3 regions of the Streptomyces sp. Je 1-332 genome follow, and region 2 is predicted to be linked to each of the others. Evidence: riboswitches for the same ligand, from Rfam matches in the RefSeq annotation. Region 2 holds a riboswitch; each other region holds the start of a gene.

The links. A riboswitch is a leader RNA that binds a small molecule or an ion and turns the genes downstream of it on or off. The one in region 2 is predicted to bind cyclic di-AMP.
Positions count from the first base shown of each region.
Region 1: linked by a shared signal. The riboswitch ahead of ABXJ52_RS28105 (M23 family metallopeptidase) and the one ahead of ABXJ52_RS01505 (LysM peptidoglycan-binding domain-containing protein) in region 2 are both predicted to bind cyclic di-AMP.
Region 3: linked by a shared signal. The riboswitch ahead of ABXJ52_RS33695 (C40 family peptidase) and the one ahead of ABXJ52_RS01505 (LysM peptidoglycan-binding domain-containing protein) in region 2 are both predicted to bind cyclic di-AMP.

Region 1 covers NZ_CP160402.1:6,207,144-6,210,920, reverse strand. The annotation lists gene ABXJ52_RS28115 (HPr family phosphocarrier protein) at 1-56, shown strand, start outside; gene ABXJ52_RS28110 (GntR family transcriptional regulator) at 199-885, opposite strand; gene ABXJ52_RS28105 (M23 family metallopeptidase) at 1,099-1,902, opposite strand; cyclic di-AMP (ydaO/yuaA leader) riboswitch at 1,915-2,077, opposite strand; gene ABXJ52_RS28100 (pitrilysin family protein) at 2,298-3,683, opposite strand; gene ABXJ52_RS28095 (pitrilysin family protein) at 3,680-3,777, opposite strand, start outside.
Region 2 covers NZ_CP160402.1:304,430-308,206, reverse strand. The annotation lists gene ABXJ52_RS01515 (sugar ABC transporter permease) at 1-466, shown strand, start outside; gene ABXJ52_RS01510 (carbohydrate ABC transporter permease) at 463-1,314, shown strand; gene ABXJ52_RS01505 (LysM peptidoglycan-binding domain-containing protein) at 1,404-2,129, opposite strand; cyclic di-AMP (ydaO/yuaA leader) riboswitch at 2,134-2,288, opposite strand; gene ABXJ52_RS01500 (hypothetical protein) at 3,092-3,283, opposite strand; gene ABXJ52_RS01495 (hypothetical protein) at 3,398-3,777, shown strand, end outside.
Region 3 covers NZ_CP160402.1:7,498,873-7,502,649, reverse strand. The annotation lists gene ABXJ52_RS33705 (ATP-dependent Clp protease proteolytic subunit) at 256-891, shown strand; gene ABXJ52_RS33700 (hypothetical protein) at 899-1,207, shown strand; cyclic di-AMP (ydaO/yuaA leader) riboswitch at 1,562-1,734, shown strand; gene ABXJ52_RS33695 (C40 family peptidase) at 1,738-2,211, shown strand; gene ABXJ52_RS33690 (DUF6328 family protein) at 2,398-2,964, shown strand; gene ABXJ52_RS33685 (LysE family translocator) at 2,942-3,571, opposite strand; gene ABXJ52_RS33680 (LysR family transcriptional regulator) at 3,701-3,777, shown strand, end outside.

The DNA.
Region 1 (3,777 bases), 5.9 Mb from region 2:
ACCGTCTGGCGAAGCTGGTCGCGGACGGCCTTGAGGAGCTTCCCGAGACCGTCTGATAAAGACTGGAACTCATACGCTGAAGGGCCTGCCCCGAAATAGGGGTTGGCCCTTCAGTGTTTTCTTGCCGCTATTCGGGCAGCAGAAATAATGCCCCGCCCAATAGCGCTTCTATGCACTTCTTTGTATACGGCGCCTCTGTTAAAGCCGAAGACCCGCTGTGTTTACGGAAGGTTGCGAACCCCTCACACCGGAAAGCTGGCGCACGAAGCGCGGCCGGTGCGCGGAGGCCGTCCGCTCCACGTGCTGAGCGGTGAGCGCACGGGCCCGCTCCGCGTCCCCGCGGGCGACCGCGTCGACGATCGCGGCGTGCTCCGCCCAGGCCTCGGCGGGGGCGGCCGTCGCCTCGACCACGTACATCCACGCGATCTTGTGCCGGAGCTGGGTGAGCAGTGCCGTGAGGCCGGGGCTGCCGGACGCCTGGGCGAGCGTCTCGTGGAACCAGCCGTCCAGGGAGCGCAGATCCTCGCTCCGACCGTGCCTCGATCGCTCCTGGCCGAGCCTGACGAGGCCGCGCAGGACCTTCAGGTGCGCCTCCGTGCGGCGCTGTGCGGCGCGGGCCGCGCCCAGCGGCTCCAGGAGCGCGCGGACCTCCAGGAGGTCGGCAGCGTCCCGCTCGGTGGGCTCGGCGACGCACGCGCCCGCGTGCCGGCGCGTGACGACGAAGCCCTCGGCCTCCAGGGTGCGCAGGGCCTCGCGGACAGGGACGCGGGAGACTCCGTAGCGGCGCGCGAGCAGTTCCTCGGTGAGCCGGCCGCCCCGTTCGTAGACACCGGAGACGATGTCGTCCCGGATGGCCGTGCATACCGAGTGCGCGGGAATGTGCATGACTGACCTCCGCCTTAATCCCCGCGAAACGCGGTCGATCGACGCCTGCTCGGCGACTCTATTGCAGAGCGGCCGAATTTCCGACGGTCGGCCGAAATCCGGGGATACTTTTGGCCAACGGAGATACGGGAACGGCGAAAGCCCCGGCTCTCGACGAACCGGGGCTTTCGGTGAATCAGGTGCGCTTCGTGCGACCGCCTTGGATCTCCGGGATCAGACGTTGACGCCGTGCGAGCGGAGGTAGGAGACCGGGTCGATGTCCGTGCCGTAGTCCGCGCCGGTGCGGGCCTCGAAGTGCAGGTGCGGGCCGCTGGAGTTGCCGGTGGAGCCGGAGAGGCCGATCTGCTGGCCCGGAGTGACCGCCTGGCCGACCGTGACACCGAGGGACGACATGTGGCCGTACTGGGTGTACGTGCCGTCGTTCATCTTGATGACCACGTTGTTGCCGTAGGCGCCGCCCCAGCCGGCCTCCACGACGGTGCCGGAGCCGACCGCGTGGACCGAGGTGCCGGACGCGGCGTGGAAGTCGACGCCGGTGTGGCTGCCGGAGGACCACATGGCGCCACCGGTCTGGTAGCCCGTGGAGATGGTCGAGCCGGTGATCGGCGACACGTAGCTGTTGAGGCGCTTGCGCTCGGCCTCGCGCGCGGCACGCTCCTTGGCCTCGCGCTCCTTCTTGGCCTTGGCCTTCGCCGCGGCCTCGGCCTTGCGCTTGGCCTCCTCGGCCTTCTTCTTGGCGGCCTCTTCGGCCTTCTTGGCCGCTGCGGCGTCGTCGGCGGCCTGCTGCTGGGCAGCGGCCTGCGCGTCGACGCTCTGGGCGAGCGAGTCGCCCACGGAGATCGCCTGGGTGAGGCCGGTGTGCTGGGGAGTCACCGCGTCGTCGGCGGCGAGCGCCGGAGCGGCCAGGCCTCCGATGACACCGGTGGTGGTGAGGGCGGCGACGCCCGCCACGTTCGCGGTCGTACGCGTGAGGCGGCTCGGGCGACGGTGCTTCCCGGTGGCACGGGTGAACGCCATGAAGCGGCTGATCCTTTCCTTCCTTCTCGCCTACCGGGTTAGCTGACGGGTTCGGAGCAGGAAGGTCTCCTACGGGTCCCTCACCTCACGGCGAGGTTCCCGATTCACCCCAAGGGACATGTGGGTCCCCGGCTCCCCTGGCTCGCGCCGTACGGGGACTCGGCGATGACTGTCCGGTGCCGCGGGCGCGGCGTACTGCATGACGAACAGCCGGACCAGACGCTAAGCGGGTCATCTTTCAAACGACAAACGGATCAGAGCTTTTGTAGCGCACGCCACAGGTCAGACACGTAACCTCCATACCAATTCGGACATATGAGGACCCCAGTAGCGTTTTCTCGCCACCGGGGCCCCGATATGTCCTGACTGTCACTCAGTCCGCGCGCACCCCGCGCTCACCCCGTGACCACACTCACTTCACCGATACCGAGCGCCCTGACGGGCTCCTCGATCTGCGAAGCGTCTCCGACGAGCACCGTCACCAGACGGTCCACGGGGAAGGCGCTCACCACGGCGGCGGTGGCCTCCACGGTGCCGGTCTCGGCCAACTGGCGGTACAGCTGGGCCTGGAAGTCGTCCGGCAGGTGCTGCTCGACCTGGTCGGCGAGGGTGGCCGCGACGGACGCCGCCATCTCGTACTTGAGCGGGGCCACGCCCACCAGATTTTGCACGGCGACGTCGCGCTCGGCGTCCGTGAGGCCGTCGGCCGCGAGGGTGCGCAGGACCTTCCACAGGTCGTCGAGGGCCGGACCGGTGGACTCGGTGTCCACGGAGCCGCTGATGGCGAGCATCGCCGCGCCGCTGCCGTCCGGAGCGGAACGCAGGACCTGGGCGAACGACCGTACGCCGTAGGTGTATCCCTTCTCCTCGCGCAGGACGCGGTCCAGGCGTGAGGTGAGGGTGCCGCCCAGGCAGTACGTGCCGAGCACCTGGGCGGGCCAGACGCGGTCGTGCCGGTCCGGGCCCACGCGGCCGATGAGCAACTGCGTCTGGACGGCTCCCGGGCGGTCCACGATGACGACACGTCCGGTGTCGTCCGCGGTCACCGGGGGCACCGGACGCGGCTCGGCGGTGCCACCCGTCCAGGCGCCGATGGTGTCGGCGAGAACGGCGTCCAGGTCGACGCCGGTCAGGTCGCCCACGATCACGGCGGTCGCCGTCGCGGGACGCACGTGCTTCTCGTAGAAGGTGCGCACGGCGGCCGAGTCGATGGCCGTGACCGTCTCCTCGGTGCCCTGGCGGGGGCGCGACATGCGGGAGGTCGCCGGGAAGAGCTGCCGGGACAGCTCCTTTGCGGCGCGGCGCCCCGGGTTCGCTGCCTCGTGCGGGATCTCGTCCAGGCGGTTGCGTACGAGGCGTTCGATCTCGCTGTCCGCGAAGGCGGGGGCCCGCAGGGCGTCGGAGAGCAGGCCGAGCGCCTTCGGGAGGCGCGAGAGCGGGACTTCGAGGGAGACCCGGACGCCGGGGTGGTCGGCGTGCGCGTCCATGGTGGCGCCGCAGCGGTCGAGTTCGGCGGCGAAGTCCTCGGCGGAGTGCTTGTCGGTGCCTTCGTTGAAGGCCCTCGCCATGATCGTGGCGACGCCGTCCAGGCCCGCGGGCTCGGCTTCGAGCGGCGCCTCGAGGTGGACCTCCACGGCGACGACCTGCTGGCCGGGGCGGTGGCAACGCAGCACGGTGAGGCCGTTGTCCAGGGTGGCGCGCTCGGGCGCGGGGAAGGCCCACGGCCGTGCGGTGCCCGCCTGGGGCTGCGGGTGGAACTGCATCGTTGCGGCCTCGCTCACTTCGCCGCCTCCTCTTCGTCCTCGTCGGTGGCTTCGTCGGCCTCGGGGGCGATGGGTTCGTACACGAGCACCGCGCGGTTGTCGGGCCGCAGGC
Region 2 (3,777 bases):
GATCGCCTGGCTCTCGACCACCGACCCACCCTGGTACTGGGCCGTCATCGTCACCGTACGGCTCTGGCTCCAGGCGGGCTTCTACATGGTGCTCTTCCTCGCCGGGCTCCAGCGCATCAGCCCCACCCTCTACGAGGCGGCGGCCGTGGACGGGGCGCGGCCAGGCTGGCAGGTTTTCCGTCACATCACGTTCCCGCAGCTGAGGGCCACGTCCGTGGCGGTGGTCCTGCTCCTGGTCATCAACGCCTTCCAGGCGTTCGACGAGTTCTACAACCTGCTCTCGGACTCGCGCGGTTACCCGCCCTACGCCAGACCCCCACTCGTCTACCTCTACTACACGGCGCTGGGACAGGGGCAGAACCTCGGCCTCGGCAGCGCGGGCGCCGTCCTGCTGGCCCTGATCATCGCGGTGGTGACGGTGGGTCAGGCCAAGTGGTTCGGGCTCGGCAGGAAGGAGGCGGAATGAGAGACCACTCGAGGGACGACGCCAGGGTCAGGGCGGGACGCGCGCTGCGGCTCTCGCTGCTCATCGCGCTCGCGCTGCTGTTCCTGATCCCCTTCTACCTCCTCGTGCGCAACGGCCTCTCGTCCGAGAGCGACATCACATCGCCCGAGTGGACCTTCTTCCCCTCCACAATGCGGTGGGGAAACATCGAGGAACTCTTCGACGACACGTCGGTGCCGTTCGCCCGCTCTCTGCTCAACTCCTCGCTCATCGCGGTCGCGACGACGCTCGGCACGCTGCTGCTGGCCTCACTCGCCGGCTACGGCCTGGCCCGCATCCCGTACCGCCACGCGAACAAGGTGTTCTACGCGATCCTCGGCACCCTGATGGTCCCGGCGTCCGTCACCTTCGTGCCGACGTTCGTCCTGGTGTCCTCGCTCGGCTGGGTGTCGACGCTGCGCGGTCTGATCGTCCCGACCCTGTTCTCCGCGTTCGCGTGCTTCATCTTCCGGCAGTACTTCCTCGGATTCCCACGGGAGTTGGAGGACGCGGCGCGTGTCGACGGGCTCGGTTACTGGCGCACGTACTGGCGGGTGGTCGTACCCAACTCCAGGCCGGTCTTCGCTGCGGTGGGCACGATCGTCTTCATCGGCGCGTGGAACTCGTTCCTGTGGCCGCTGGTCATCGGCCAGGACCGCGACGCGTGGACGGTGCAGGTGGCCCTGTCGTCGTTCACCACGTCGCAGGTGATCAGGCTGCACGAACTCTTCATCGCGGCCGCCGTGTCGATCGTGCCGCTGCTCGTGGTGTTCCTGTTCTTCCAGCGGTGGATCGTGGCGGGGGTGGAACGCTCGGGCATCGACGACTGACGCCACCGCATCGCGCAGGCCTGAGCCCTGGACACCTGGCGGGCCGGGGCTCAGAGCGGTCGAGAGGCCGGATACGCGGCCGGTGCGGCCTAGTACGGGCCGTTCACGTTGTCGATCGAGCCGTACCGGTCGGCCGCGTAGTTGCAGGCGGCGGTGATGTTGGCGACCGGGTCGAAGCTGTCCAGCGAGGTGCCGGGCACGTGGTAGGCGTCGAACGTGGGCGCGATGACCTGCAGGAGCCCCTTGGACGGGGTACCGGCGGCAGCGTTGACGTCCCAGTTGTTGGTGGCCAGCGGGTTGCCGGAGGACTCGCGCATGATGTTGCGGTGGATGCCCTCGTAGGAGCCGGGGATGCCGCGCTGGGCCATGATGTCGAGCGATTCCTTGATCCAGCCGTCGAGGTCGTTCGTGTACGCCTTCTTCGCCGGGGCGGAGGCGGGCTTCGCGGCGGACGCGTCCTTGCGCTCGGAGCGGTCCGTCCGCTCGGCGGGGGCCTTCTCGCCGAGGGTGAGCTTGAGGCCGGGGTGGATCAGTGCCGGGTCACCGCCGAGGGCGTCACGGTTGTCCTGGTACAGCTTCTTCCAGCCGCCGCTCAGCGAGTGCTCGCGAACGATCTTGGAGAGGGTGTCGCCCGCGGCCACGACGTACGTCTTCGGGGCGGCGGCGGGCTTCGCGGCCGCGTCTGCCGGCGCGGCGGTGGCGGCGGTCGCGCCGATGACCGGGAGTACGAGCACGGCCCCGCCCGTGCCCGCGGCGGCGATGCCCCGGGTGAGTGAGCTGGACTTGGGACGGCGGTGCTTACCCTTTGCAGGCATGACGAATTCCTCTCCGTCGCCTACGAGGTGAGCTGTCGGGTTCGGACGGGAGATGTCCGGTCGCACTGCGCATGCGACTTCACCCCTAGCCGTTCCGTTGTCCGGACCGGCGGCTTACCTGGGTCCCCCGCTCCTGCCGAGCGTAGGTGTTTGATGGGAAGGGTTTCCGGACAGCGGCAGGATTCGGCGTTCCATCCGGATTGAGGGTGACGTTAAGCGAGAAAGGCCGGAGGGAACAAGGGCGGAATTCGAATAGGGAATGCGAGAGGCCCGCCCCCGCCGACAGGGCCCACACACCCCCAATGATCGAATAGCCCCAACTTTCTTTGCGGAGAACGAAAGTGCGCCGAACGGCTCTCTTCGGGCCCTGGGCGGTGGGTGTGACCTATTCCACTGAATGGGAGAGGGGTAGGAGGGGGAGTCGCGCGTGCTGTGGATCGCGCCATTTCGGGCTAGGGCTGCGCAATACGGGCGGGGCTTTAAATGCGTCACTAACAGTCTGTAGAGGTACTTTATATGGGCAATCTGGACACGGGGTTTGGGCGTCATTCTGTGCCTAAAGGGACATACTGCTCATGAGTGGGTCGATGAGGGGGTGTCCCGGGCTGCTCGTGCTGGGAGGGGGCACTCTGCCCGCTGGGTGATTTCGGGGTCGGGGATTCTCGGGTCGGGGGGCGATCGGCCCGTCGACATCGAACGGTCGAGGCTAGAGTCGGCCAGGACGACTTATTCGGCAGCCCTTGGAGTTGTGCGGCGGAGCAAAACCCTTCCCACGACTTGCACTTGTAGGGCGGGCGATTGTGGCGAACGGGTCTGGAATATGATCGGGCTGACCGTCACGGTATTCAAGGAGTTCACAATCGGCGTTGTCTCCGACCAGACGACACGGCCTCCGAGAGTGTTCAACAGGCCCAGCACCTGGGCCGGTTGTGGGTCGGCGGATCGCCGGAGGGGGTGCGATGCTAGATGCCGCTGCCCGCGCCGGGTAGTTCGTTGTGGCCCTCGGTCCAGTTGTTGACCCAGCCGCACACCCCGCACGCGTAGCGGCCGTTGACGCCCGACACTTCGGTGCCGCACCGGCGGCAGTCCGTCGTGGTGATCTCCTGGGAGTCCAGGAACGCCATGGCCGGCGTATGGGGCTGTTCGGATGTCATGCTCTCGACCCTATCCGTGAGGTTGAGGTCGGCCTGGGGCGGTCATGATCCTCTGCGAGGGAGGGGCATGAGCATGAACGTGTATCGGCTGGATGACGTCAGAGGAGGCTTGCGGTGACTCCGACGGAAATACCCGGGCCCGAGCCCGACTGGCAGCCGGCCACCAGCCCGCCCTACTACAGCGGCAACAATCCGGCCCATCAGTGGAGCGTTTGGGAGCACTGCTCGCCGCTCTTCCAGATGATCGGAGGGCTCGAACTTTCAGTACAGCTCGTGGCGAACCGCTTGCGTCTGCACGTGGAACGGTCGTGGGACGGGCTGGACGATCTCGACGTCGTGTTGTTTCTGCTGCGGGGCTTCAGCTTCGCCGTCAGCAAACACGACGGTAATCCCGCCGGAGTCTCCCTGGTCTGGCTCACCCAGTCGCACGAGGACGCGGACAAGGCACTGGACGCTCTCCTGGAGGTGCTCGGGGTGGGCGAGGGGATCGTGGC
Region 3 (3,777 bases), 7.2 Mb from region 2:
GGCGCCCGAGTACCCGGCCGTCCGAACGCTTAACGCTCCACCCCGGCCTGCGCTCCCCATGGGCACGCCGAACCAGTCAAGTGCCGCCGTTCCTCCTGGATTTGGAGTAACCGGACAAGGCCGACGGGGGCCTCGTCGGGCCGCGGGAGATCACGACGAGGCACGGGAGATCTCGACAAGGCGGTTACGTACGTCCTGTACTTTTCTTACAGGAGCCTTGGGGAGCAGCCGACCCCGGCAGAGGAGAGACATGTCATGAACCGACCGTCCGCCCGCTATGTCCTGCCCGAGTTCACCGAGCGCACGAGCACCGGGCAGCGGACCCTCGATCCGTACTCGAAGCTCCTCGAGGAGCGCATCGTCTTCCTGGGGACGCCGATCGACGACACGTCGGCCAACGACGTGATGGCGCAGTTCATGCACCTCGAATACCTGGCGCCGGACCGCGACATCGCGCTCTACATCAACTCCCCCGGTGGTTCGTTCAGCGCGATGACCGCGATCTACGACACGATCCAGTTCGTCTCCTGCGACGTGGAGACGACATGCCTGGGGCAGGCCGCGTCGGCGGCGGCGGTCCTGCTGGCCGCGGGCACCCCGGGCAAGCGACACGCGCTGCCCGGCGCCCGGGTTCTCATCCACCAGCCCTCACTGGCCGAGCCGGTTCACGGTCAGGCCTCCGACCTGGCGATCCAGGCCGACGAACTCCTGCGCACCCGCGCACAACTGGAGAAGCTGCTCGTCCAACACACGGGCCGAAGCGCGGAACGCGTCCGCGCCGACATCGAGCGGGACAAGATCCTCAGCGCGACCGAGGCAGTCGACTACGGCCTGGTGGACCGCATCATCGCGAGCCGCAAGACGTCCTCGGGCACCAAGGACGCGGGGTGAACCGGCGATGCTGCCACCCGAACTTCCTCCGCTGCCCGCACTCACCCGCGCCGAGGGCGAGTTGATCGACCGGTACCTCGAAGTGATCGACCTGGTGGGCCGGATCAACCCGGCCCGCGCCTCGGACACCTACGGAGGACTGCGCGCCGCCCAAGCCCTGGTCGGCAGCGCGACCGCCCTACGGGACGCGCTGACGCTCATGCACCAGCGGGGCGAGAGCGCGGTGCACGCGCCGACGTTGGCACGGGCGCTGCGCGTGCTCGACGGGGAGCGGCGGTCCTGCCGGGTCACCGTGCCGCCCGCGACCGCGTCCTGAGCCCCCGTCACCCCCGAGCCGGAGGGCGATACGTCCCGGCCCGATCTCAAACGAACCAAACGGGCTACCTCGTTCGGCGTAGACAATCATCGTTTTTCGGACCGTCTTCAGTTGCGTCAGATGTGTACGCGGGGGCCGGAATTACTCGTTCCGGTGCTGGTCGAACGATCGTCCTTCGTCGCGACCTGACCACGAACCGGGCCGTGTCCACCCGAACGGTTCAGCCGTGAGGAGCTTCACAAAAGGCCGTTTCGGCTCGGAATTCACGCCCTTCACGGGTCAAGATCCCTTTCGACGACAAGCCCCCGCCACAGCGGCGGGGCGGTCCGGGCGGACGCCGAGTCCTGCCGCCGCCCGGATGACCGGTCGACATCGGTGCATCGGCAGGAGTGGAGGACCCAGGCATGACGGGTCGGTCCGGAAAGTCCGGACACCGGCCCTTGGGGTGAAGCCGCACAGTGCGGCCGGGCAACTTTGTCAGCCCGAATCCGACAGGTCATCCTTCACAGGCGGTTGACGAAGGGTTGCGCATGACCGCGCTGAATCACGTCCCGTCACTGCTCACCAGGGCCGGTTCGGTATCGGCCCTCACGCTCGCCGTCGTAGGCGGGACCCTCGTGGCCCCAGGGCTCACGTCGGAGGCGGAGGCCGCGACACACGGGGCCAAGGCGCTCAAGATCGCCGCCTCCAAGAAGGGCTCCCCGTACGGCTATGGAGCGACGGGGCCGAACCGGTTCGACTGCTCCGGTCTGACCCAGTACTCGTTCAAGCGTGCGGGCAAGAAACTGCCACGCACCGCCGGACAGCAGTACAACAAGACCCGCCACATCTCGGCATCCAACCGCACCCGCGGTGACCTGGTCTTCTTCCACTCCGGCCGGAACGTCTACCACGTCGGGATCTACGCGGGCAAGGGCCGGATCTGGCACGCCCCCAAGTCGAACACCGTGGTGCGACTGGAGAAGATCTGGACGAAGAGCGTCTCCTACGGGCGGGTGCGCTGATGGCCCTTCACCACTGACGGCCCGTCCCCGCTGATGGCCCGTCACTGATCGCCGGTCAGCGGCTCGACCTGGGGCGGTGGCGGCGGCCCGCACGGCCGCCGCCACCGCTCGCCCGGCCCTCCGCCAGGCCCTCCGACCGGCGCGCCCGCCAGGCGTGGGGCGCGCCGACGCGGATACTCGTGCGCCATGGCCGAAAACAACAGCTCCTCCACCGCAGGCGGACCGTCCCGCAACGAGACGCGCTTCGAACGCGCCGATCGCAACTTCTCGGAGATCCTCCAGGAACTGCGGGTCACGCAGGCCGGAGTGCAGATCCTTTTCGCCTTCCTGCTGACGCTCGCCTTCACCGAGCGCTTCCCCTCGCTCGACACGATGCAGCGCGCCACGTATGTGACCACGCTGCTGCTCGCCGTACTCGCCGCGGCGCTGTTCACCGCTCCGGCAGCCGTGCACAGGTCGCTGTTCGGGCAGCGGGCCAAGCCGCTGATCGTGCGGGTGTCGTCCCGCCTCGCGGGTGTCGGCCTCGGTGTCCTGGTGTTCGCGGTCTCCGGCGCCGTGCTCCTGGTCGTCGACGTGGCGGTGGGCCGAACCGGCGGGATCATCGCCGCCGCGGCCACGATGGTGGTGTGTGCGGGCCTGTGGGGCCTGCTCCCCCTCCTGGTGCGTGGCGCGGCGGACAAGGTCCAGGACCGGGATGACGACGGCAAGGAATCGGACACGTCGGGCGGCGTCAGGCCGGCAGGGCCTCGATGAGGAGCACCACGCCGAGGACGCCGAGCGCCACGCCGGTGCCGCCCTCGATGGCACGGGCCGTGCGGGGCCTGCGCAACCACCGCCCGAGCCGGTCGACCAGGAGGGCGACGACCGGGAACCACACCAGGGCGAGGGCCACGATGATGGACGCGAGCAGCAGCGTCCTCGGCATCGCGGGGCTGCCCGCGGGCACGAACTGGGGCAGCACGCTGAGGAAGGTGATGGGCGCCTTCGGGTTGAGGGCGTTGGTGAGGAAGCCCTGCCGCAGACTGCCCCCGGCCATCACGTGCTCCACGCCGTCCCGCGCCCCGAAGCTTTCGAGCGGCCGCGCCGCCGATCGCAGGGCGCGGCAGCCGAGGTAGAGCACATAGGCCCCGCCCGCGGCCTGCAACGCCCGCAGAAGCGTGGGCACCGCCGCGAGGACCGCCGCGACCCCGGCCACCGCGAGCGCCGTGTGCACCAGGAGTCCGCCCGCCACGCCGATCGCGCAGGCGATCCCGGCACGGCGTGAGGCGAGGGCGTTGCGCACCACGACGGCGAAGTCGGCACCCGGCATGGCGACCATGCCCGCGGCGACTCCGGTGAAGGCGACCAGTTGTGCGTCCATGGCGTCCACCCTGCCGTTCTTCTGCCTTCAGCAGGCATGTGGAATATCCTGAGCCAGCCTTAAGCAGGCGTTTACCCCCACGCCGACGGACCGCCCCACCGCCCGCCGGCCCCTGCCCCGGGAGCGGCCATGTACGACCCGACGCGGCTCGCCGCACTGGTGGCGGTCTCCGAGGCCGGGTCGATCACCCGCGCCGCCGAGCGCCT